Regions from separate parts of the Clostridium sp. AM42-4 genome, predicted to be linked through region 3. Evidence: riboswitches for the same ligand, from Rfam matches in the RefSeq annotation. Region 3 holds a riboswitch; each other region holds the start of a gene.
The links. Region 3 has a riboswitch for thiamine pyrophosphate ahead of thiD (bifunctional hydroxymethylpyrimidine kinase/phosphomethylpyrimidine kinase). Riboswitches for the same ligand answer to the same signal wherever they lie in the genome.

Region 1 (8,232 bases), on a different contig from region 3:
GCCTGTTCTTCCCTATTTTTTTAAATGAAAGCTATTATTTTTTGGTGATCTTTACAATCTGGATCTCTTTGTCATTGATGGAGCCATCGTACTGGATCTGAAGGGTATCGCCCTCAGCGTACTGGCTGAAATCGGTATCGCCAGAAACGAATGTGAAAAAGTCACCGGTCTGTGCTTCCAGAACGATATGATCACCATCTTCACCGATCTGCGCAACTTTACCTACAAAGGCATTGATCTTAGCCTCATCAGAATCCTTCTGGTCTTCGGAAACGATCTTGATCGCCAGAGGCTCATCGTCCAGATCGCCGAGATAGGTTACTTCTACGGTTTCGTCAGCCTTGATGCCGTCCTTTGCAACAACATATGCGTTGCCGGTCAGAACCTTATATTCCTCACCGTCTACCTCCAGGGTCATGCTGTCAGAAGCAACGTCTTTGATGGTACCTTCTGCAACTGGATCTGTGGTCTGCTCTAACATGGATGAGGTAACCTCGAGTGCGATAGCCGGAACCGGATCGTCTGTGCTGCCGGCCGGGAAGGTGATGTCTACCCAGTCACCCTCGGAAAGCGGGAATTCATTGGTAACCTCTGCGCCGGAAATATCGTATTTCTTCTCTTCGTCGTTGTAATCGTCTTTTACGGTAAGGACATCGCCGTCGATCGCTGTGATGATACCGCTGGTATAATCCTCGTCGGTCTCAGCCTCGGTTGTGGTTTCTGCTGCTGTGGTTTCTGCCGGTGCTGCTGTGGTTTCCGTTGCTTTTTTGCTGGAGCAAGCTGCTGCACTGATAGAAACTGCTGCGATTGCAGTAATTAATAATGCCTTTTTCATAATATATCACTCCTCTGATCTTTCTTTGTGGTTCTATGCTGTTATCTGTGCGTTTGCGCAAACAGTAACAATCATCTCTCGTGAACCAACAAACAAGAGTTTACTACAAAGCCAGGGAAAAAGCCATTGATTTTTTATTAAGTTTTCCGTAAAATGGTGAACATTTGGTGAACTTTGGCCGATGCCTTGCATTCCAAACTTTGTTCTCGGCATGTTGGTCATGGTATTCCAGATCTCGCTTCCAGGTTTTTTCAGCCTGACGATCAAAAATATAGCAGGTGCGAATACCTTTCTGGCTATGGCACTGGTAGGAACGATCCTGGCAGAGGTACGACTGCGGTCCTTGCGGCAAAGTACCAAAAGGATGAGATCTTTGCAACAAAATGCGTAGTGTTATCGACGCTGCTTTCTATGGTAACAGTTCCGCTCTGATGCCTGGTTCTGGCATAAACAACCCTGCCGGGCTGTCGCCGGACGAGGTTTTCAGCAACAATATGATAAAAAAATACGCCTTGTCACAGAAATGTGCTAAGGCGTATCTTTTTTTATGGTATTTTATGCCATCATACGGAAAAGTCCGATGACCTTGCCGAGGATTTCCACATGGTCAACGATGATCGGCTCCATGGTGTCATTCTCCGGCTGCAGGCGGTAATGCCCGTCTTCCTTGTAAAAACGTTTGACAGTAGCGGAATCGTCGACGAGTGCAACAACGATTTCCCCGTTTTCTGCAGTATTGGTCTGCTCAACGATGACCTGGTCCCCATTAAAAATACCTGCATTGACCATACTCTCGCCCTTGACCTTCAGCATGAAAGTATCCTTGTTTGGGAGCATTTCGGCCGGGATCGGGAAATAATCTTCAATATGTTCCTGTGCCAGGATCGGCTCACCGGCAGCAACTGTGCCGATCATAGGAACCTGCACCACCTCGCGGCGGTTTAATGCAAACTCGTCATCCAGGATCTCGATCGCGCGCGGCTTGGTCGGGTCCTTGCGGATATATCCGTTTGCCTCCAGGGATTCCAGGTGGGAATGGACGGAAGAGGTGGACTTTAAGTTGACTGCTTCACAAATTTCACGTACTGCAGGCGGATAGCCTTTTTTTAAGATGCATTCTTTGATATATGTTAAGATTTCCTGTTGTTTTGCGGTAATTTTACCCTGTGCCATAATGTTCCCTCCTTGCGGGTGTATTCTGAAAAATTCTTTCTAAGGATATAGTAGCACAGCTTAGCCAAAAAAGCAAACTTTTGTTCGGGAATTTTTGCGAAAACGTATTGACAAACGCATGTTCGGATTCTATAATAGCAACATAGCAAACGTACGTTCACAATTATTCCGGACAGGGGGAATCACTTATGAGAAGCAAAAGAACAATGAAGCGCAGTTTACGGAATCTTACGGTTATTTTACTTATGATCCTGGCATTTTGTTCCGGTTTTCTGGGACATACACTGTTAAATGCGCGGGCAGAAGAAAAGGCAATACCTGAGCTGAAGCGTTATTACACAAGTGTACAGATCCGCCAGGGAGACAGCCTCTGGGACCTTGCAGGCCAATACTGTCAGGGAAGTCCTTATACCAAGGCAGAATATGTAGAAGAATTAAAGCGCATGAATGGTCTGAAATCCGAACAGATCCATTCCGGTGAATACCTGACGGTCGTGTATTTTTCTGAATAGCTTGCATATGAATCCTGCTTTGGTTATAATAAAATCTGTTTTTTATCCAATATAACCAAGTGAGGAAATTCCCTATGTTACACGATCATATCGTTCCTATAACAGATCTTTCCAGTCCGGAGCTTGAGGTATACTCCAGCTTATCAGAAAACCAGCTATTCCATTATTATGAACCAGAGGCTGGTCTTTTTATTGCAGAAAGCCCGATCGTAATCGGCCGTGCTCTGGATGCCGGATACCAGCCAGTCTCCATCCTTGCCGAAGAGCGGGAATTAAAGGGAGCAGCTGCAGAAATACTGGCCAGATGTGGAGAGGTCCCAGTCTATGTAGCTCCCATGGAGCTTTTAAAACAGATCACAGGTTTCTCTTTGACACGCGGTCTGCTTTGTGCCATGCGCCGCAAACAACTGCCATCTATTGAGCAGATCTGTGCGAAGGCCAGACGGATCGTTGTTCTCGAAAATGTAGTAAACCCGACCAATGTGGGAGCTATATTCCGTTCGGCGGCAGCGCTGAATATGGATGCAGTTTTGCTTACTTCTGGCTGCAGCGATCCTTTGTACAGAAGATCCGTGAGGGTCAGCATGGGAACGGTGTTCCAGATCCCGTGGACGGTACTTAAGCACGACAGTGCCTGGCCGCACCCGGCTATGGAGCTTTTGCGGGATCTGGGCTTTAAAACAGCTGCCATGGCTCTTACAGACCGCTCAGTCCGCATTGATGATCCTTGTGTCCAGGCAGAGGAGAAGCTTGCAATCGTTCTTGGAACCGAGGGCGATGGCCTCGCAAAAGAAACCATTGCCGACTGCGATCACACCATCCGGATTCCAATGTCCCATGGCGTAGATTCCCTGAATGTAGCTGCTGCCAGTGCAGTGGCATTCTGGCAGCTTGGAAACCATCATACAGAAGGCGGGGAAGCTTAGCATGAATATCAAAAGACAGTTTATCCGCTATGTTTCCCAGAATATGTTAGGCATGCTCGGTATGTCCCTTTACATTCTGGCCGACACATTCTTTATTGCTAAGGCTGTCGGTGCGAATGGTATCACGGCATTGAATCTGGTATTACCCCTTTACAATCTGATCTTTGCGGTAGGCGCAATGATCGGAGTCGGCTCTGCAATCCGTTTTACGGTTGAGCGTAATAAAGGAATGAAAGAAGCGGAAGGCTATTTCTTTCATGCACTGTCATGGGCAGCAGTGATCAGTGTCCTGTTTGTTTTGGCAGGAGCCTTTTTCCCGGGACAGATCATCCACCTTCTTGGAGGCAATGCACAGATTGTATCGACCGGAATCATGTATACCCGCATATTTCTGATGTTTGCCCCGTTTTTTATGTGGAATCATATTATCAGTGCATTTGTTCGCAATGATGGAGATCCATCCATCGCAATGTATGCAACACTTGCAAGCAATCTGTTTAATATCGTATTTGACTATGTGCTGATGTTTCCTTTGGGAATGTCTATGCCGGGAGCGGCACTTGCAACCGCATTATCACCGGTTATCAGTATTCTTATCTGCTTCAGACATTTCCGTAGCAGCAGAAATACGATCTGCTTCAAGCCGGTACGTTTGTCTGTCCGGAAGCTGCTTTTTTCCTGTCAGGTTGGTATCTCTGCCTTTGTAGGGGAAATATCCTCCGGTGTCATCACAATGGCATTTAATACCATCATTCTCCGGCTTTCGGGTAATATCGGGGTTGCAGCGTATGGAGTCGTTGCAAATTTCTCGCTTGTGGCAGTTGCATTATTCAATGGAATCGCGCAGGGCTCCCAGCCGCTGCTCAGCCGTTTCTATGGACTTGGCGATAAAGAAAGCCTGAGAACCGTGATCCGTCTTGCAATTAAAACAGCTTTATGTGTCGCCTGCTTGCTTATTGTGACCGTACAGCTCTGGTCAGAACCGATGGCTGGAATTTTTAACCAGGAACAAAGTGCAGAGCTGGCAGCTCTTGCAAGACAGGGATTAAAGATTTATTTTACCGGTTTTTTGTTTGCCGGAGTTAATATTGTCGGAACCAATATCCTAAGTGCCGTAGAGTCAGCACGCTGGGCGTTTGCAGCTTCTGTATCCCGTGGGTTTGTTGCAATCCTTGCGTTTGCTTTCCTCCTTTCTGCTGTATTTGGCATGAATGGGGTATGGATGGCATTTCCATGTGCAGAATTAACAACCATGTTTTTGACGCTGAACGGTATCCGGAAGCTATAAACTATAACTGTACTATACGGGATTTTCAGTTCAGAAAATACCTACCTGTGAACAGTAACACAATGGTGACACAACGGTAACATAACGACAATACAGTTGACAGGGTCAAGTCTCTGTGTTATGCTTACTTACGTTAAAAGAGAAAAAGCGCGGGAGTCTGTGAGACAGGCTGAGAGGAAGATCGATCTTCGACCGTACCTGATTTGGGTAATGCCAACGGAGGGAAGCAAGGAATAGAAGTGTGCGTCTTCGGGCAATTTCCTGAAGGCGCATTTTTTTGTTTCATAGGAAAGTGCGTCCTATGAAATATAATGATTATAGAAACTAGTATCCGGATGCACTGCAAAAGCTCCAGATGCAGGGGAGACGTCTCTGTCAGCTGGAAATCCTGAAAGTGTGTTTGTGCAACGCATGAACAGGAACAGAATCATATTTTGCAGGAAAAGTAGACTGGAGGGGGAGCGCCCTGCAGTCTGGCAGAAGGAGTTTATATAGCGATGGGAATCCGTGTTTTCGGAGTGAGAGGAAGTAAGTAAACTTCGACCGAACAAGAATTAGTATACTGTCTTATTCACATTTCGCATAATGATGCAGAACGTGAGTCATACCGTACACTACCTGCCGCTATCTGACCTGTTTCTTTGGAATCTGGCTCTGGCGGCAGGATTCTGGAAAAAACAGGAGGACAAACAAATGGAAAAACAAAGAATGAAAACGTTTCGCATGGTATTTTTAGCTATGATGGTAGCAATCGGAGTCGTAATTTCACCGATCTTACGGATTGAGGGAATGTGCCCGACTGCGCATCTGATCAATATTACCTGTTCTGTATTTATGGGACCGTGGTATTCCCTTCTCTGCGCCTGTATGATCGGTGTGATCCGTATGATGTTTATGGGCATTCCGCCGTTAGCACTGACGGGTGCGGTATTTGGAGCGTTTTTATCTGGTGTATTTTACCGTGCATCGAAGGGAAAAATCATCTGTGCAGTATTTGGTGAAATTTTTGGTACCGGAATCATTGGATCCCTGGTATCTTATCCGGTCATGGCGTTTATTATGGGACGCGATGGTCTGAACGCCTTCTATTATACCCCGATGTTTATTTCCGCAACGATCATGGGAGGCATCGCAGCTTATGTATTCCTGAAGGCATTGAGCCAGACCGGAATGCTGGCAAAATTTCAAGAGAGTCTGGGAGCAAAGGTTTATGACAGAAACGGAAGAAAGAAAACTGAAACAGTCCATGCAGCTGCAGGGCATGCTGGAGATTCGAAGGTATATTAAAGAAACGGCACCTCTGATCCATTGCATTACCAATCCGATTTCTATCCATGACTGTGCCAATATCATACTGGCGGCAGGGGGAAGACCGATCATGGCAGAGCATCCGGCAGAAGTAAGAGAGATCACGGCGGTTTCTTCTGCGCTGATGCTGAATCTTGGAAATATCACGGATGCACGGATGGAATCCATGAAAGCTTCGCTTACAGAAGCAAACCAGCGCCATATTCCAGTACTGTTAGATCTAGTCGGGGTTACCTGCAGCAGCCTTCGCCGTGATTACGCGAAGCAATTGCTGGAAAACGGAGTATTTTCTGTGATCAAGGGGAATATTTCTGAGATTCTGGCTGTTGCAGAGCTTCCTTTTCACGGGACCGGAATAGATGCAGGAGTCCAGGATGCACTTTCCGATGCAAACGAGGACTGGTATTGCCGTACAGCGAGGACACTTGCGTTTCACCTTGGCTGTACAGTTATGGCAACCGGAAAGCAGGACCTGATCGCAGATAGCCAGGATGTATTTCTTGTTTCAAATGGAAATGCCAGCTTATCTGGGATCACGGGTACCGGCTGTATGGTAGGCGCACTTACAGCGGCTTATCTTCCAGGAAATAGCAGAAAATCCGTGGTCCGGGAAAATCGTGAGAGCAAAGACATCAAAATGGCTGGCTCTCAGGACAATGGTTCTTCCAGAAATACAGGAAATCCTGCCGGGACTGGAACAACAGCAGCACTTCTTGCAGCAGCTACCATGGGAATTGCTGGGGAACATGCTTCCGGGATTTCCCGCGGGCCAGGAAGCTTTCAGGTAAACCTGCTCGATGAAATTTATGCTCTGGGGGAAGATCAGCTTCTGTCAGAAGCAAGAATACGACAGCATGCGTTTTGATTTTCACAGGAAACTGTAGAATGCAGTTCTTGGAAAAATCATTAAAAAGAAAACAGAGAAAACAGAAAAGAGGCAAACCTTATGACAAAAAATCTGGATCTGAGTCTGTATCTTGTGACAGACAGTACCTATCATACAGAGGAATCTCTCTTATATACGGTGGAAGAGGCCTGCAAGGGCGGCGTAACACTGGTGCAGCTTCGAGAAAAAAATACAGGAGGGCGTGACTATCTGGAAAAGGCCTGCAAGATCAAGAAAATCACCGATCGATATCAGGTTCCGCTGATCATCGATGACCGTGCCGATGTGGCTATGGCATGTGGTGCAGCAGGTGTCCATGTAGGAGCCTCTGACCTGCCTGTCGCTGAGGTACGTCGCTTACTTGGACCGGATAAAATTGTTGGTGCAACCGCAAAAACAGTAGAAGCAGCAAAGAAAGCTTATGAGGATGGCGCAGATTACCTTGGTGTCGGGGCAATCTACCCGACCACAACCAAGGTAACGACCGTGCTGACTGCAGTTTCGACCTTGTCGGATATCTGTAAGGCAGTTCCGATTCCGGTAGTAGCGATCGGCGGGCTGAATTTGGAGAACATGGGAATTCTGGCCGGAAGCGGGGCAGACGGAATTGCGGTTGTATCCGCGATCATGAAAGCAAAAGACCCGCAAAAAGCAGTTGCGGATCTTTTACAGGCAGTAAAGCAGCTGTAGCGATGTTCCTATTTCTGGTTTGGGAGTAAGGATACCGCTACTTTACTTATGAGTAACTTAACAGTTTAACGCCGTTTCCCGGTATAGTCCTGCTTCCGGCGTTCCTGAACCACATGATTCAGGATTCCGCCACCGACGATCATAGCGGCGGCTGTAAGTAAAACACGTTTGGCACCTTCCTGCGGGAGGGTGCTTTTTGATTTTATGGAATCTGGATAAAGCTGTAGCTGATACGGAATCTCATATGGCGTGCCCATAGCCAGTGTGTCAGCAATGACATCCAGTTCTCTGGTGAGATCTGGAACTGGAATTGTAAAATGTGAATTCGTCCCCTTTTTGCTGTCGTTTAAGATTTTCTGTTCATTTACGATCATATAATCGTAGTTTGGGCTGCTCCAGGTGATGGAGAGGTAAGCAGTTCCATCTGCCACCGTGAGTAGTGTCGGGCTCTGAACGGATGCTTTTCCGCTTCCTCCTGTCATGCTCAGCTCAATGGCATATTCTCCGTCTGCAAGCTCTGCTTTGGGTGAAAGTGATGTCTGAGCCGCTGTGGCATAAGGGGTGCCAGACAAAAATGCAATAGAAAACAGAGGGATGAGAACTGCTTTCCGGAA
Region 2 (8,232 bases), on a different contig from region 3:
TATTCCATGTTCTTTTAAGCGCAGAAGATAATCAAGGGCATAGGGCAGCAGACCGACATGGTTCCTGTATTCCTCGACCGCCATATTATTCCATTCCTCAATAATTCCCTCTACCGTTTCCTGCAATCCAAAAAGATCAATGGTATATTGTGCGGCTTCCTCAAAACTCCTTGCACATATTTCAGTTACATAATTATCTGGGACAGGAAGATTTCTCTTTTTCAAAAACTGAATATCTATATGCTCCCATACATCCATTGAATCCAGAATTGTTCCATCTAAATCAAAGATTGCCGCATTAAAATCCATGTTTCTTTTCCTTTCCGCAAAATAAATCTTTCAGTTCCGCAGCAGCAGCTTTTATATCGGACTGCGCTATGATGGCAGATACAACAGCCAGTCCGTCAATTCCCATGGGCTTGAAACGCCCTGCATTTCCTTTATTGATACCGCCAATAACAACTATCGGCAAAGAAACGGCTGTGCGGATTTTCTGTAATTCCTCCATTGATACAGATTCAGCGTCGGTTTTAGTTCCAGTAGGGAACATTGCGCCAACTCCCAAATAATCCGCACCATCCTGCTGTGCTTGTATTGCTTCTGCAATGGAAGAAGCAGATACCCCCAACAGCATATTTTCCCCAATTACTTTGCGGACGGTAGCCGCAGGTAAATCATGTTGTCCAATATGTACTCCCGCAGCCTGCACAGCCATTGCAATATCTATCCGGTCGTTTATGATAAGGGGAATATGGTATCTCTCCGTAACCTGTTTCACGGCAACCGCCTGATTATAAAATTCCAATGAAGGCAATTCTTTTTCTCGGAGTTGTATCATTGTGCAGCCTCCTAAAATTGCCTGTTCCACCGCTTCTGTCAGGCTATCGCAGCTCATTAGTTGACGATCAGTAACAAGATAAAGTGTATAATCAAAGTTCATTTTGCACCTGCCTATTCTTTAGATAAACCATGCTGATACAATTCGTAGAAATGGTGCGTCGGGCCACAGCCTTTTCCAATCGCAAGGGAGTGTTCGATTGCCGTTGTGACATAAGCCTTTGCCGCTTCGACAGCAAGCGGAATACTTTTTCCCTTTGCAAGCTGGGAAGCGATTGCAGAAGAAAAGGTACAGCCTGTCCCATGAGTATTTTTCGTATCAATGCGGGCTGTTTCAAAGTGGTGGAAATTTTCTCCATCAAATAGGACATCAACGGCATTTCCTATATGATGTCCGCCCTTGACAACAATCGCCTTACAACCCATGGCATATATTTTTCTTGCGGCAGCCTCCATATCTGAAACTGTGGAAATCTGCATATCCGCTATTTTCTCTGCCTCTGGAATATTTGGAGTAAGCACATCGGCCAGTGGAATTACAGTGTCTATCAAGGTGGAAACCGCCGCAGGATTCATCAATGGGCAGCCATTTTTGGCATACATAACCGGGTCGATTACAATATTTTGTGGCTTATATTGTAATAGTTTCATTGCCACTGCTTTCATACATTCTGGCGTAGAAAGCATACCAATCTTTACTGCGTTCACTTCAATATCTTCAAACACGGCATCAATCTGTTTTGCAATCATATCCGGGGTAATATCTTGGATGTCGATAACGCGGCTGGTGTTCTCTGCAACAACAGAAACAATAACACTCATTCCAAATACGCCGTGAGCAGAAAAAGTTTTCAAATCAGCCTGAATACCTGCACCTCCGCTGCAATCTGATCCGGCAATGGACAATACTTTTTTCATTTTGCATTTTCCTCCATTCTCTCGTTCCGATAGGCCATCTTCCAAAAAGCAAGCTCTAACAAACTTGCTTTTTCAAAAATATCAGCCAGATACTTTTTATTTGCTACTGATAACCCGGCACATTTATGCTCTGCAAAAGCAGACCATTCTTTGCAGCTTTCTGCATATTGTTCATCCGCATAATCTTTGATAAAGTCCCAATATCTTGACTGTCTGCTTGTAGGAACAGCCGCCAATTTTCGGAATATATAGCTGTAACTTAGCATACAGGGAAGAACCGCCATTAAAATTTCTTCATTCTTTCCATGTGACGCAATCTCAAACATGAAATCAATGTAATTTTGATTTTCAGGCAGAGGAGCGATCAGTTCAATATCATTATCCGTCATGCAAAATTGCTTTAGATAATCCAGGCGCACTTCTGATTCCGTATCATTTACAAAATTCAGCATGGAATAGTAAAGCTGAATTTCTCTTAATGTATCAGCATGAAAAATTGCCTTGCCGTATATACGGGCATAGTTTTTCAGATAGATACTATCCTGAATCATATATCTTTTGAATTTTTCAAGAGGTAGCTTTCCAGTTTGCACTTCCTGCACAAATGGGGTAGCTGCACATTCTTCCCAAATGGGAATGTTGTGGGTTAAGATGTCTTTCATAAATGCCATGTTTGATCCTCCTAAGATAAAAAAATAGAGCCTCTAAAACAATTAGAAGCTCTTTCAGACGCAATACGAGCGTAAGAAATTGCTTCCCTACGCCGGTATTAGCCGACAGGTCCAGAGGTCAGGTCTTACCTTTTTCAACTTGTTCAGTTCCCTCGCAAACACATATCATATCTTATTCAATTAAAAAAGGACATTCCCAAAACAGAGAATGTCCAAAAAATACGAATCTGTATTCTTTAGCTCCCTGCGTTGGTATTAGCCAACAGGTTCAAAGGGTCAGGTTTTAACCTTCTCAACTACAAGGTAGTCCCCCTGCTTGAATATCATTATAGTTAGAAAGTCCCCAAAAGTCAAGTCTACGCATTTAGGACGGTAAAAGTCCACGGAAATCAAAGGTTTTTCCGCATGGTCGGCTAGATAAAGTTATCCTGTTCCCCTCAAAACGAGGTTCTAAATGCGGGAAAACGGACAAAAAAGGAGAGACAGATGTGGAGGATTTGACACCTTTTCGCCGACGTTTTTTATCACTGGGTTACAGTAAGGGGCTAATGTATCCTAAAATAATAGCTTTGTTTTATCCCTCAATAGAATTTGTGGCATCTAATTTTTCATAAATATTTTGGATATGATTATGGTGCGGTATATAAAGAGAGAAAAACGCACCGAATACAGAGCCGATAGGCATACTGTATCCGGTGCGTTGTAAATTTTTAACCTTTCAGATAGTAATGCACATAGGCATTATAATCTCGATGCCGGGTGACTAACCGCAGCCAGATATAAAAGTGGGCAGTTTCCGAATACAAATTGAATTCGGTGGGCTCGCTGGTGGGCTGGGCGTACCCTCGGCAGAACCGTGTCAGGGTATCCAAATTCAGAAACTCCGGCAGTTGGAACAGCGCATTCTGGAAAGCATCAATTTCACGGGCAACTTCCAGAACAGGCGTATCCTTTTGGCACTGATGCCAGGTGGTCCACCATTTCCATCCGTCATAATCAGAACGGGAATAGGCTATCTCGCTGGCAGGACGGGAGCCCTGCTGAAACAGATCTTCAAAGGTGCAGGAAGTAGTCAGCAACGGATTTTCAAAGTCGGTCTGCTGCTGGCTCAAACCGTTTTTGACAGCTGCCCATTCTGTTAGAGGGAGTGGGCAACGGTTGGCATCACGCAGGGCTTCATCCATACCGCACGCCTCGCAGATATGGACATCTGCATAGCGGCTCAGGGCGTTGATGACCAGCCTGCAATCCAGCGGCTGACCACACCGAAGACACAGGGGTGGTTGCTCCGCCTCTGGGGTAAACAGCAGTTTGTCCTGCTGCCACATGGTTTCCAACAGGGATTTGGGATAGATACGGATCTTCATGATGATGTCCTCCTATTTTATCGTGTTTAATATTCGTACCGTTTCCTTCGGTCTTCAGACCAGGGAGGGTAAACACGCAGCTCATCCTGGAACATGGTCATCAGATCGCCTGCCATGTCCTCTTTGCGCCGATAGATGCACTGCTTCTCCGTACCATCGGCATAGCGGATGATAGTCTGGAGTGCGGGACCTTTCTGTGTGAAGATGAATTTGCGGCCATGAGAAGGATCAGATGCCTCAATCCAGAGGGGCAGGGTGGAGGAACTCCCATCCAGACACCGCCAGCCGCTGTAATCGGTGTAGCTGAACCCGTTGATTTCCCGCGCCAGTCTGCGCAGGGCAATATACAGCCGCTCAAAGTGGCACCCCAGTTCGCCTTTCTGATGCCGGATGTAGAGGGTGTGCCCCTCATGATCCAGGGCATCCAGTTCTTTGCCATAAAACAGGTATTCAGGGTAAAGACAGCCATCCGATTCAAGAATTTGTCCAGTGGGTTCCGCAAGGTGATTGTCTGACAGCCAGGCCGGAAAAAGTCCGTCTGCGGCTTTTATATTGATGAAAGCGCAGTGGTCGGGCCGGATTCCGGTTAAGTTGGTGGTAAGGGTTTCCCACAAAATCAGGATGCCATGATCCTTTTCATAAAGCTTGATGGCGAGATTGCCGTTGGGATATGTACTGATTTTCAAAGTAAGCTGGGCTCGGTGTTCGCCCAGCGTAAATGCGAGAGTATTCATAAGCGTTTTCCTCCAAAGAAGCACCGGACGCCTGCAAAAATGCAGATTGCCGGTGCTTCTTAGTGTGTTCTGGACAAGGAAACCGGAGCAGGGAGAGGAATGCAGTTCCTCTCTGGTCATCGTCAGCTACACAGCCAAAGTCTTTGACTCGAACTGATAGCGCAGAACCTGAGCCAGCTTTGTCCTGTTTTCACAAGTAATGCGATAGGTAGGGCCATAGTTACGCCTCTGTTCATCCATCCTTCGAATGGAAATGCTAAATCGGGTGCCCTCCTGGGTGATCCACAGACGCCTGCCCGTGGCAGCATCTTCAGCAATAATCCATAAAGGGTACTGCATGGTCATGTAGGTCTGGGGGTAAGCACGCCAGCCGCTGCGGTCATGGTAACAGAAACCGGGGGTAGCCTGCCGCCTTTCATTCAGTACATCATAAACTGCCTTATATTTCATGCACTGCACCGCCTTTCAAAGTTTTTCAGGTAGCCTGCATACCCTTCCGGGTCCAGCTCCTGTAGCCGGTTGGCACGAAAACGATATTCAGGATAGGTGCAGAACCCACTCTGCATGGTGCGACCGGTTGGGATAGCCAGACCATGTCGGACGAGCCAGGTGGGAAATTCCGAATCGGCATTGGTGTCGATAAAGGCATGGTCTTTTTGCCGTTGGCCGGGCAGGTTGACGGTGAGAGTCGCCCAGGGTTCCGGGTCACCGCTTTCCCATGTCACCATTTGTATGGCAAGGTTTCCATTCAGGTAGGAAGTCACCTGCAGCTGGATGGGGTGCGTGGCACCAAATTTCTTGTAAGGCAAGGTAACAGGTGCAGCATCGGTATCAGGCTCTCCGTCCTCTACGCCCAGTTCCCAACTAAGGGACAAAATCTGGCTCTGGCTCAGCGTGCGGGTATATTTCTTTGCGTATTTTGGCCTGAAGAGCAGGGTACCGTCCTGCAGGAGCAGCTTTCCTTCTTTTTGGTCCTGAATACAGCGCAGGCCATGCAGACGGGGCTTTGCGCGCTCCACCGCATCGTGGATCTTCGGATGGTCAAACCATATGGAACACTGTACGGCTACATGGAGATGGGGATGCTCCTGAAAGCGTGAGCATAGGAGCTCCAGCACCTGTTGACAGACTTTTCTTCGTTTCTCCAGCGTCTGACGCTCGTTAAAGGTCAGCGTGAAATACGAGAAATCCCGTTCGGATGCGTCTGCGGCGCCGTTAAAGGGATTACACCAGAAGTACAGATCCCATCGGTCGCTGCCATAGGACACAGGGATATTTTCGTCATACTGGTAGCAGACAAAGTCCTGTGCGATGGCTTCCATGACGGGTTTCATTGCTGCGCTGCTCTCAAAACTTGCCTGACGGATATACTGCTCCCATTCTTCGCGGGTGTGGCTGTCATAAAACTGTTTGTTGGCTGCTGCCTCTGCTTCGGTGCATAGGGACTGCAGGCGCAGGGAGTGGACGTCTTCTTTGGCATAGCCTTTTTCAAACCATCTGGTATCAATATTCATATGAGAACGATCTTCATGAATTTTCATTTTGCATCCTCCTTGTGTATAGTTGCTACATTTTTTGACTCAGTGTGGTCATTGGTCTTTCCAGTCATAGAGCCGACCATTTCTTTCAGACTGGCGATATACTGTTTCCATGCCTGCCTGGATTCTTCAGCACGCTTCAACTCGGCAAGCTGTTCTTCCGGCGACAGGGCTTCAAACTCGCATTGGCGGCAGTCTCTATCAATATCCTGAAAGATGCGGTTCAGAATGGAGAGAGCCAGCTCTGTAACAGTGGGGCTGTGTTCATCAAGTGCCTTGCGGCCCTGACGGAACAATTCCAGATAGCGCTCATACTGCCGTTCGCTGATGAATTCCCAGCCGTAGGCTTCCTGGATGTCACTTTCGCTATGGTATTGCATAGCTGCTTCAAATTCTGCCTCGCGGTCTGCGGCTTCCTTTTCGATGTGCCGCCTGAGCTTGGCGCGGATGCGCTCCAAGTCTTTGAGCAAAAGCTTGCAGGCTTTGGCCTCCATGAGATAACCGTGTGCTTCGCTGTTTAGATATTGCTGAGATGTCTTTTTCATGCGGCAGCTTCCTCCTTGAATTTGGATTGAACAAAGAGCAGGAACCCTTTGCTGGTATCCTCCAGAAGCTGCCATGTACCATCCCGCCAGACACAGGCGGTTGCATCATTGTAGACTTCCGGCGTCTTGGGCGGGTCGTCAAAGCATTCCGGCGTCACATAAAGGCACATATGTCCCATATAGAAGGGCTGCAGAGTAGCTTCTATCTCTTTGCGCAGGGCAAGGGCGAGTGATTCGATCTCGTCAATATCCTGACGCTGAAAGGTAGCATCTGAAATCTGTTTGAGCCGCTTGGTTTGCTTCACAGCTGTATCGATATAGGGTACAGCCTCATCAAAGTATTTGTGTTTGATCCGCATACCGTCAAATACCAGAAAGCGGGTATAGGCGGTAGCGGCTTTACAGATGTCTTGCCGCAGGGCATCAAATGGTTTTTTGTACTTGGTTTTCAGCACCTCCATGGATACGACCTGCAGATTGCGCCGCAGGGTTTCCAGATGGTTCACTAAAGTGGTGCGTAGTTCATCTCGTTCCATAGGCATCCTCCGTGGGTAGCTTCCGGGCGGCTATCCGCGCCGGAAGTGGCGGCAGTGCTTATGCACATTGGCGTGGATAAACGCAAAGCTCTTGCAGGCCAGCAATCGGTTCCGTTCTCTGGAAGATTGCCGGGCAACGCTTGCATGATACTTTTTAACAGATGTTTTTATAGGGTTATTCGAGTTCAGGTTCCCAAGGGGTATCTTCCTCATAAGGCGCAGCCTCCTTTTTATTGTCAGCGGACTTGTTGGCAGCCTGTACTGTCAGCAGAAGGGCATCTTCCCCGACATCGCTGCTGTGGGACTTTTTGGCTCGTTTCTTTTTGCATCTTTCCACGGCTTTGTCATAGTCGTAGCCGATACCAGCTTGCAGCTTATCCGCAATTTTACGAAGCTTTTCGGCATGGTACTCATAGGTAGCACGATGGAATCCAGTCAGCTCCCACTGATCGCACACCGATTCCAAAAGCCGGACATAGTCCCGCAGTGCATTGACTGTTTTGTAGATATCGCCATGGCAGGTAGTAAAGGTATGGACGCCATCAAGATCCCGAAAGCAAAAAATCAGTTCTTCCCCCAAAAACTGTTCCAGTTGGACTGATTGTGCGATCATTGGCCGAAAAGATTCCTGGGGCAGTTCGGGCAGTCTGTTCTCATCCATTGCTATCCTCCTCATGTTCCGGTATTGGCGGCTGTGGGCCTAAGCCTGCCGCAAACATCTGCACAGCGGTACGGTAACCAGAGGCGTATGCCTGCTCCAATACAGCAGAATTGCGGCATTGTACCGCAGTCTGATACTGTTCAAAAGCGATGGACGCCTCGCTGGAGAGCAGCGGAAGCAGAGCTTTTTCTTTCTGTTGTACTGTCTGGTTAAAAGGTGTGAGGCGTTTATCGGGCTTGAACACATCTGCTTCATATTCGCCGTAATAGAGCGAAGTGAGAAAGCGTGGGTCTGCCGGAAAGGATATAGCAGATGGTGCAGGGCGGGAAAGCGCCGCCGCAATGTCTTTGAGTGTGTTAATCAGTGCGGGGAGCTGAACATTAAAAAATCTTTGCCCCATTGCTGTTTCGTGTAAATTCATAAAA
Region 3 (8,232 bases):
ATATCTGGAAGAAAAAGGATATCAGCTAGACTATGACACCGCACGTTATGACGAGGACGGCAAAACCATCCGCCTGATCTTTTTAAAAGAGGAGATCAATGGATTCCGTATCCACATTACCGTGAAAAAGGCACCGTTTTATGTAGAAGCATGACAACACACATCTGGAACGTGGCGCTGGTGTGTAAAATGAGAGCTATCTACAACATAAAACTGAACATGAACAAAAAGATGCTGCCGCATCGAAAGCCAGTCTGACTTTTGATGCGGCAGCTCCATTTTTAGCAGTACGCCTTGCGGCATACGTCTCATTCGTTTTAATTCCAGTTATCCTTCAAAAACTCTACAATATCTGCAGCCTTTGGCGGACAACCGGTGAGGCTCTTTTCACAGCACTTGGTGCAGCGGCCGACACCGATCTTGGCGCATCCTTCCGGCATATTCTGGTAGCCCTGGCCGATGGCAACAGACGGAAGACCGCGGCGCAGGTAACCAGCATCGTTTAAACGGTCCAGCGCATAGATCAGGGAACCGTAGCAGGCACTGCAGGCATCCTTCGGTTCGGTGTAGGCTGCCAGCTTCTGGACGCGGTGGGTCATGCGGAATTTGACTCCGGCCTGATCTGGCTGGTTTAAGTAGATCATGTTCGCATGTGCGGTATCGCTGCTTCCGACACCAAGCTTTTCAGCAAGCGGAATGTACGGAACGTCCTGAATGGAATAGCCCATGCTGTCACAGACAAAGGAATCGCAGAGTACCGGGTCTTTAAAGCCAAGAACGCGGTTCATGACAACCGGGTTGCCGCCCTCCTCAAAGTCCAAATCTCCGCAGATGTTGTCCACCAAGATAAAGTCGTTACGTGCAATGGTATTTAAGTGTGCGATCGGTTTATGTAATCCCATGGTGTGGAAGTGACGTTTTTCCTGGTTCGGGATTACTCCCTTGTTGTTCTTTAAGGCACAGGTTACCGTAGTCTGGCAATGTCCCTTTAAGACTGGCATATTGATCATGTAATCGACAGCAGCCGCTTTGTCACAAAGCTTGATCTTCATGCCTGCTGCATCGTATTCTTTCCAGGTATCGCGCTGGAGGTCGACGAACGGAACATGGTAACGGTCGCAGACCATGTCATAGCCTGCTGCGCGGAACGCTTCCCCGGTACGGTCTCCAACCCAGGAGCCTTCCATGATGGTGATGTTCTCAAAACCATGCTCCTGCAGATATTCAATGACACCGGCAAGAAGCTCACTGTGGGTAGTTGCACCGCTGGAAGGAGCTTTTGCAGTAACCAGATTCGGTTTTAAAGCAATCTTTTTCTTCTTATCGCCGATATCCTCTGCGACGTTAGCAGCTTCCATGACTTTTTTCGCCATCTGTTTGTAATTGGTTCCGTGTATTAGGATAATGTCGTTCTTTTCCATTAGAATTTCCTCACTTTGTATTGGACTTTTTCTCAATTATTATACAGCGTTTCTTTATTTTTGCAAATGGAAAGTCGAAAGAATGCCTGCATGCTTTATCTGCCGGGCATGCAGGCGTGAACAGTAACAACAAATTTGGGACAATGCGTGAACAGCAACGTAATACTTGACAAAATGGCGTGGTGAGGGGTATAGTATAACTCGTAAAGAGAATAGAACATAAGTACCGGGGAGTCTGCGGAAGCAGACTGAGAGCTGGCTATAGACCGCCAGGACCCGTATACCTGATTTGGATCATGCCAACGTAGGAAGTGACTGTGACTGGATAAAAACAGAAAGTGGTATTGCGTCCCTGCGTAGTTCCGCTTTTTTCTTTTGCCTAAATATCTCTAGCTGCCAAAGCTGCATGAATATGCTGCTGAAGATGCTACAGGTCATTCTCTTTGCGGCGGTGCATTGGGGGCACCACCTTGAGCCGCCTAAAAAATATGGATGCATGAGAGGAGTTTCATCATGAAAATGAAAACAGCATTAACGATCGCTGGAAGTGATTCCAGCGGAGGCGCCGGAATCCAGGCTGACTTAAAGACCATGACTGCAAATGGCGTTTATGCCATGAGTGCAATTACTGCGCTGACAGCCCAGAACACGACCGGAGTCCAGGGAATTTTTGAAGTAACCCCAGAGTTTTTGAAACAGCAGATCGACAGTGTCTTTACAGACATCCGCCCGGACGCGGTGAAGATCGGCATGGTTTCCTCTGCAGGCCTCATTCAGGCGATTGCAGAAAAAATGAAAGAATATAAAGCAGAAAATATTGTAGTAGACCCGGTGATGGTGGCAACCAGCGGCGCAAAGCTCATCAGCGACGATGCCATCGGAACCTTAAAGGAGTGTCTGTTCCCGCTTGCAACGGTTCTGACACCAAATATTCCGGAAGCGAAAGTGCTTTCCGATATGGATATCACCACGGCAGAGGAAATGATCGATGCAGCGAAAAAAATCAGTGAGACGTATCACTGCGCCGTTCTTTTAAAGGGCGGTCATCAGTTGAATGACGCGAATGACCTGTTATACCGGGACGGCGGATACCGCTGGTTTAACGGAAAACGGATCGATAACCCGAATACCCACGGTACCGGCTGCACCTTATCCAGTGCCATTGCTTCCAATCTGGCAAAAGGCTATGATCTGGATACTGCAGTAGAGCAGGCAAAGGCATACATCTCCGGTGCACTTGCTGCTATGCTGGATCTGGGCGCAGGCTCCGGACCGATGAATCATGCATTCGAATTCTGCGGCAAGGGCTTTGCAAAGGAGGAAGCATGAGCATGACACCGACCGAGAAACTTTTAGATTCCGTAAAAGACATCTGGACAGGCTACCACAACCATCCGTTTGTAACCGGGATCGGCGATGGCAGCCTGGACCAGAAGAAATTCCGCTATTATATGATACAGGATTATCTGTATCTGATCGATTATACAAGAGTCTTTGCCATTGGCGCGGCCAAGGCAAGGGACTTAAACGTAATGAAACTGTTCGCAGCCTATACGCATAACATTTTAGATGGGGAGATGGACATTCACCGCACTTACATGAAACGCCTTGGCATTACACAGGAAGAGGCAGAAACCACCCCGGTATCCCTTGATAACTGTTCTTACACCTCTTATATGTTAAGGGCAGCTTATGAAGGGGGAGAAGCAGAGGTTATGGCAGCCATCCTTTCCTGCGCGTTAAGCTATGAAGCGATTGCAAAAGAGCTTGTGCAGCATAACCCGGACGCGAAGGATCATCCGTTTTACGGAGAATGGGTATCCGGTTATGCGAGCGATTCCTACCATGAGGAAAATGAAATCCTGATTGGTCTGATGGACCGCCTTGCTGCAGAGTGTACTCCTGCACAGATGGACCATCTGACCGATATTTTCAAAGCTTGCTCCCGCTATGAAATGGCATTCTGGGATATGGCATGGGAAATGAGGGATTAACATGCTGGAATTTGACCATGTGTGTTTCCAGTACGATACCGATGCGTATCCGATCATGGACCAGCTGTCTTTTCAGGTACAGGACGGCGAATTTGTCTGTGTGATCGGTGCTTCCGGCTGTGGAAAAAGTACGATTTTCCGATTGGTTAACAAGCTTCTTTCCCCAGATCAGGGAACGATCCGCATCAACGGAAATCCGATCGAAACACAAAAAAACTATTGCGGCTATATGCCGCAGCATGACCTTTTATTTCCGTGGAGAACGGTAAGAGAAAATATCATGCTTCCGCTCGAGATCCAGGGCGGGATTTCAAAAAAAGAAATGGAAAAACAGGCAGATGAAGCATTGGCCTCGGTCGGTCTTTCAGACTGGGGGCAGAAAAGCCCGAGAGAGCTTTCCGGCGGCATGCGCCAGCGGGCAGCTTTTGCACGGACCGTTCTGACCGGCTCGGATCTGCTGCTTCTCGATGAACCATTTTCGGCACTCGACTATCTGACACGCCTTTCCATGCGGGAGTGGCTGTTAAAACAGTGGGAACAAGATAAGAAAACGGTATTATTTATCACCCACGATGTAGAAGAGGCGCTCTTTTTATCTGGCAGGATTCTGGTAGTTGAGGAAACACCGATGACCCACCTGCGCTCCATCGAAGTTCCGGCCGCCTATCCGCGGACCCGGGACGAACTGTCGCGTCCGGAAATCCTTACATTAAAAGAAGAACTGATCAAGATGTTAAGGAGGAACCAGGCGTGAAAAAGAAAATGAGAAACAATTCCAGCCTTCCGGCCCTAATCTTAATGTTTCTTCTGCTGTTTTTCTGGCAGGCAGCAGCAATGGGCGTAAATGCGGCCTATATTCTCCCTTCCCCAATCCAGATCCTGGTACGGCTCTGGGAGCTTCGGGAGCTGCTTTTTACGGCACATTTGCCGGCAACCATGTCTGTGGTAGCGATTGGCCTTGGCATCTCTATTGTGCTTGGCTTAGGACTTGCTGTTTTAATGGATGCAAATGACACTGCAAGAAGGGCACTGTATCCGCTCATCATTGCATCACAGACCATTCCTACTACAGCCCTGGCTCCGCTTTTTGTGCTGTGGTTTGGCTATTCCATCTGGGGAAAGGTGCTGGTTACAGTACTCATTACCTTTTTCCCGATCACCATCACGGTGTTTGACGGTTTTCAGTCCGTAAAGACAGAGATGGAAGAATTACTGTTTACCTTCGGGGCTTCACCGTCCCAGATTTTCTGGAAACTGAAGGTACCGGCAGTTTTGCCGTATTTCTTTTCCGCGATCAAGATGGCAGTACCACTTTCCATTATCGGAGCAGCAATCGGAGAATGGCTGGGTGCCCAGAATGGACTTGGCTATTTCAGCCGCCGTATGATGACGCAGTTAGATGGTGCCGGAGTATTTGCACCGATTCTGTTATTGTCGGTAGTGGCGATGCTCTTTGTGTGGCTTGTCACACTTCTGGAAAAGCGGATGATCCGCTGGAGAAATGATTTATAGAGAATAAGCATTACTGTGAAGACATGCATGCAAGAACAGTAATGACAAATGAACAACGATTGATGACACGAAAGATTGATAATACGTAAAAGTGAGGACTTTAACATTATGAAAAAAAGAATACTGATCGCAGCATTTACCGCAGCAGCTATGACTATCGCAGCTCTTTCTGGCTGCTCAAACAGCGCAAAACCGGCAGAGACCTCTGTACAGGCTGAAACAGCAGACAAAGCAGACGCAAACGATACAGAGACCAAAGATGCAGAAAGTAAAGAGCAGGCTTCTGATGCTGCGAAGGATGAGAAAAAAGATCTCCGTGAAGTGAATGTGGTTCTGGACTGGTATCCGAATGCCATCCATACCTTCCTTTATACCGCGATTGAGCGTGGCTATTACGAGGAAGAAGGACTGGATGTCCAGATCCGTTTCCCGGCTAACGCAAACGATGCGCTTTCCATGGTAGCAGCAGGAAAAGCCGAGATCGGCATGTACTACCAGCAGGATTTGATCCAGGCAGTGGCAAACCAGAAGGCATCGATCCGTTCCATCGGAGCCATTGTACAGTCTCCGCTGAACATCATCCTTTCCCTGAAGGATAAAAATATCACCAGCCCGAAAGATATGGTTGGAAAGACCATTGGTTACGGCGGCACCGTATTAAGTGAATCTTTAGTAAAATGCATGATGGAGTATGTGGGTGCGGATGCTTCCGACGTCAATCTGGTCGACGTTGGTTTTGACCTGATGAGCTCCATGACGACCGGCAATGTCGATGCCACGATCGGCTGTCTGGTGAACCACGAGGTTCCGCAGATGGAAGAAGAAGGCTTCGAATTAAACTATTTCCCGGTAAGCGGATATGGAATCCCGAATTACTATGAGGAAGTCTTCCTGACTAACAATAAGCTGCTGGAAGAGGAGCCAGAAGTGGTAGAAGGATTCCTCCGTGCATCCAAGAAGGGCTTTGACGATTTCAAGGCTGACCCGGATGGCTGTCTTGCAATCTTAATGAACAACCAGAACGAAGCAAACTTCCCGCTGACCCAGAGCGTAGAGGAGCAGTCCTGCAAGACGCTGCTTCCGCTTATGGAGACAGACTCCGCTGAGTTTTTAAGCCAGACTGAAGAATGCTGGCAGGAGAACATCGACTGGATGTTAGAAAACGGACTGATCGACAAAGCAGTAGATGTCTCCGATGTCATGACCAATATCGAGTATTAGGAAAAATGTCCCTCCCTTGTCCTTTTCTGGAAATTAAGCTATAATGTATAAAATGTTTGATATGCAAAGGAAAACCAGACTGCGTCTGGTGGGAAAAGGAGAAGATGTTTCAAATGAGAACAACAGGAATTGTAACAGACAGCCATAGCGGCATTTCGCAGGGGGAAGCACAGAAGCTTGGGATTTTTGTATTGCCAATGCCTTTTTATATGAATGAAACCTGTTATTATGAGGGTGTGAATATTACCAGGGCGGAATTTCTGGAACGGCTGGGAAGACTGGAGAACATCAGCACCTCCCAGCCTTCCCCGGAAGCTGTGATGGAGCTCTGGGATAAGGCTCTGGAAACCTATCAGGATATCCTTTATATCCCGATCAGCAGTGGTTTAAGCGGCTCCTGCCAGACTGCCATGATGCTGGCCAGGGAAGAAAAATACGAGGGAAAGGTTTATGTGGTCGATAATGGAAGCGTGGCTACCCCGCTTCACCAGAGCATTCTGGATGCACTGGAGCTTCTGGAGACCGGCTGCAGTGCGGCAGAGGTAAAAACGCGCATGGAAGCGGTGAAGACCAGAGCCGGGATCTATATTGCAGTGGATGACCTGAAATACTTAAAGCATGGTGGTCGTATCTCTGCGGGTGTAGCCCTGGTTGGAGGTCTTTTGAATGTAAAACCGGTCCTTCATTTCGATATTGGTATTCTGGAGCTTTACAAAAACTGCCGAGGATTAAAACGGGCAAAGCAGATGATGATCGAGGAAGTCAAAAAAGTGATCGAACAATCTTACCAGAGGGAATATGAAGAAGGCCGGCTACATATCGTGGCAGCGACAAGCTCTGGAAAGGAAGAAACAGATGCCTGGGTGAATGAAATCGAGGCTGCATTTCCGGGACACAAGATCCTCTGTGATGATCTGTCGTTTGGGGTAACCTGCCATATCGGACCTGGCGGACTTGGAATCGGCTATTCCTGCAAACCGTGAGAAAATGCTTTCCAGTAGTTCCCAGTAGATTTTCCATTCTCTGTATGTTAACATATTTTTGTAACATTTATGAAACATTTGTGTAACAAAAGGAGAATGACAACTATGAAAAAACACATCGTATCAACCGCAGCAGCTATGGCAGTGACCGCCCTGATGGCATTTCAGCCGATGACCGCATTTGCGGCAGTTAGCAACTGCCCGGGCAACAGCGGATGTTATAGTTCCGGATGCTATAGTAATAGCTGTGCTGCTTCCGTATGCCAGAGCCTTGGCTGTAAGACAGATGGCTGCAGACAAAGCAAAGCTTCATGCAGAACAAACCTGCCGGTGAAAGGCTGCAGCAGTCCAAAGCTGGTTTCCTGCAAGATTACTAACCTGGGATGCCAGAGATAACAGAAAACAAAAGAAACATAATCTGACGGATAACTACATAAGATTATACCTGCAGGCGCACCATGCTGGTGCGTCTGTTTTGCATTTGAATGAGATTACGTGATGCGGTATGTATGCTGTAAAGATTTTTGTTAAATCGTTGTTGGTTTTAAGTAAAATGTGACAAGACACTAACAAGTAAAATGTGAAATATAAATTAAAATTGAAAAAAATATTCAAAATCTATTGCAAAATATACAAAACGTGGTATAGTTAATGCAGAGTTAATGTTAATTAATTAACGAGATGAAACAGAAACCAAAATCAAAAAGGTGTCGCGACAAGACGCGGCAGAATGGAGGATTTGTTATGGCTAGATTCACATTACCAAGAGACTTATACCACGGAAAAGGTGCTTTAGAGGCATTAAAGACATTTGAAGGCAAAAAAGCAATGATCTGTGTTGGCGGCGGTTCCATGAAACGCTTCGGTTTTCTGGATAAAGCAAAACAGTATCTGGAAGAAGCAGGAATGGAGGTTCAGCTTTTCGAAGGCATTGAGCCAGATCCGTCCGTAGAGACCGTTATGAAGGGTGCAGCAGCTATGGAAGCATTCCAGCCAGACTGGATCGTAGCTATGGGCGGCGGTTCCCCGATCGATGCAGCAAAGGCTATGTGGATCAAATACGAGTATCCGGACATCACCTTTGAAGATATGTGTAAGGTA

Region 1: linked by a shared signal. The riboswitch ahead of thiW (energy coupling factor transporter S component ThiW) and the one ahead of thiD (bifunctional hydroxymethylpyrimidine kinase/phosphomethylpyrimidine kinase) in region 3 are both predicted to bind thiamine pyrophosphate.
Region 2: linked by a shared signal. The riboswitch ahead of DW922_RS09695 (TenA family protein) and the one ahead of thiD (bifunctional hydroxymethylpyrimidine kinase/phosphomethylpyrimidine kinase) in region 3 are both predicted to bind thiamine pyrophosphate.

The regions. Positions count from the first base shown of each region.
Region 1 is NZ_QUIK01000008.1:45,036-53,267, reverse strand. It holds gene DW922_RS07980 (hypothetical protein) at 35-835, opposite strand; gene lexA (transcriptional repressor LexA) at 1,391-2,008, opposite strand; gene DW922_RS07965 (LysM peptidoglycan-binding domain-containing protein) at 2,197-2,520, shown strand; gene DW922_RS07960 (RNA methyltransferase) at 2,595-3,446, shown strand; gene DW922_RS07955 (MATE family efflux transporter) at 3,448-4,734, shown strand; TPP riboswitch at 4,874-4,977, shown strand; gene thiW (energy coupling factor transporter S component ThiW) at 5,428-6,021, shown strand; gene DW922_RS07945 (hydroxyethylthiazole kinase) at 5,945-6,907, shown strand; gene thiE (thiamine phosphate synthase) at 6,989-7,618, shown strand; gene DW922_RS07935 (hypothetical protein) at 7,684-8,232, opposite strand, start outside.
Region 2 is NZ_QUIK01000010.1:78,438-86,669, reverse strand. It holds gene DW922_RS09710 (HAD family phosphatase) at 1-309, opposite strand, end outside; gene thiE (thiamine phosphate synthase) at 299-940, opposite strand; gene thiD (bifunctional hydroxymethylpyrimidine kinase/phosphomethylpyrimidine kinase) at 952-1,755, opposite strand; gene DW922_RS09695 (TenA family protein) at 1,752-2,426, opposite strand; TPP riboswitch at 2,493-2,590, opposite strand; TPP riboswitch at 2,651-2,750, opposite strand; gene DW922_RS09690 (hypothetical protein) at 3,137-3,793, opposite strand; gene DW922_RS09680 (DUF4313 domain-containing protein) at 3,820-4,527, opposite strand; gene DW922_RS09675 (hypothetical protein) at 4,654-4,977, opposite strand; gene DW922_RS09670 (DUF4313 domain-containing protein) at 4,974-6,068, opposite strand; gene DW922_RS09665 (adenylosuccinate lyase) at 6,065-6,610, opposite strand; gene DW922_RS09660 (decarboxylase) at 6,607-7,146, opposite strand; gene DW922_RS09655 (hypothetical protein) at 7,322-7,807, opposite strand; gene DW922_RS09650 (DUF6809 family protein) at 7,800-8,228, opposite strand.
Region 3 is NZ_QUIK01000023.1:44,397-52,628, reverse strand. It holds gene DW922_RS15055 (VOC family protein) at 1-154, shown strand, start outside; gene DW922_RS15050 (DUF362 domain-containing protein) at 318-1,421, opposite strand; TPP riboswitch at 1,639-1,749, shown strand; gene thiD (bifunctional hydroxymethylpyrimidine kinase/phosphomethylpyrimidine kinase) at 1,941-2,750, shown strand; gene tenA (thiaminase II) at 2,747-3,415, shown strand; gene DW922_RS15035 (ABC transporter ATP-binding protein) at 3,417-4,169, shown strand; gene DW922_RS15030 (ABC transporter permease) at 4,178-4,927, shown strand; gene DW922_RS15025 (ABC transporter substrate-binding protein) at 5,036-6,148, shown strand; gene DW922_RS15020 (DegV family protein) at 6,262-7,131, shown strand; gene DW922_RS15015 (hypothetical protein) at 7,237-7,527, shown strand; gene DW922_RS15010 (iron-containing alcohol dehydrogenase) at 7,876-8,232, shown strand, end outside.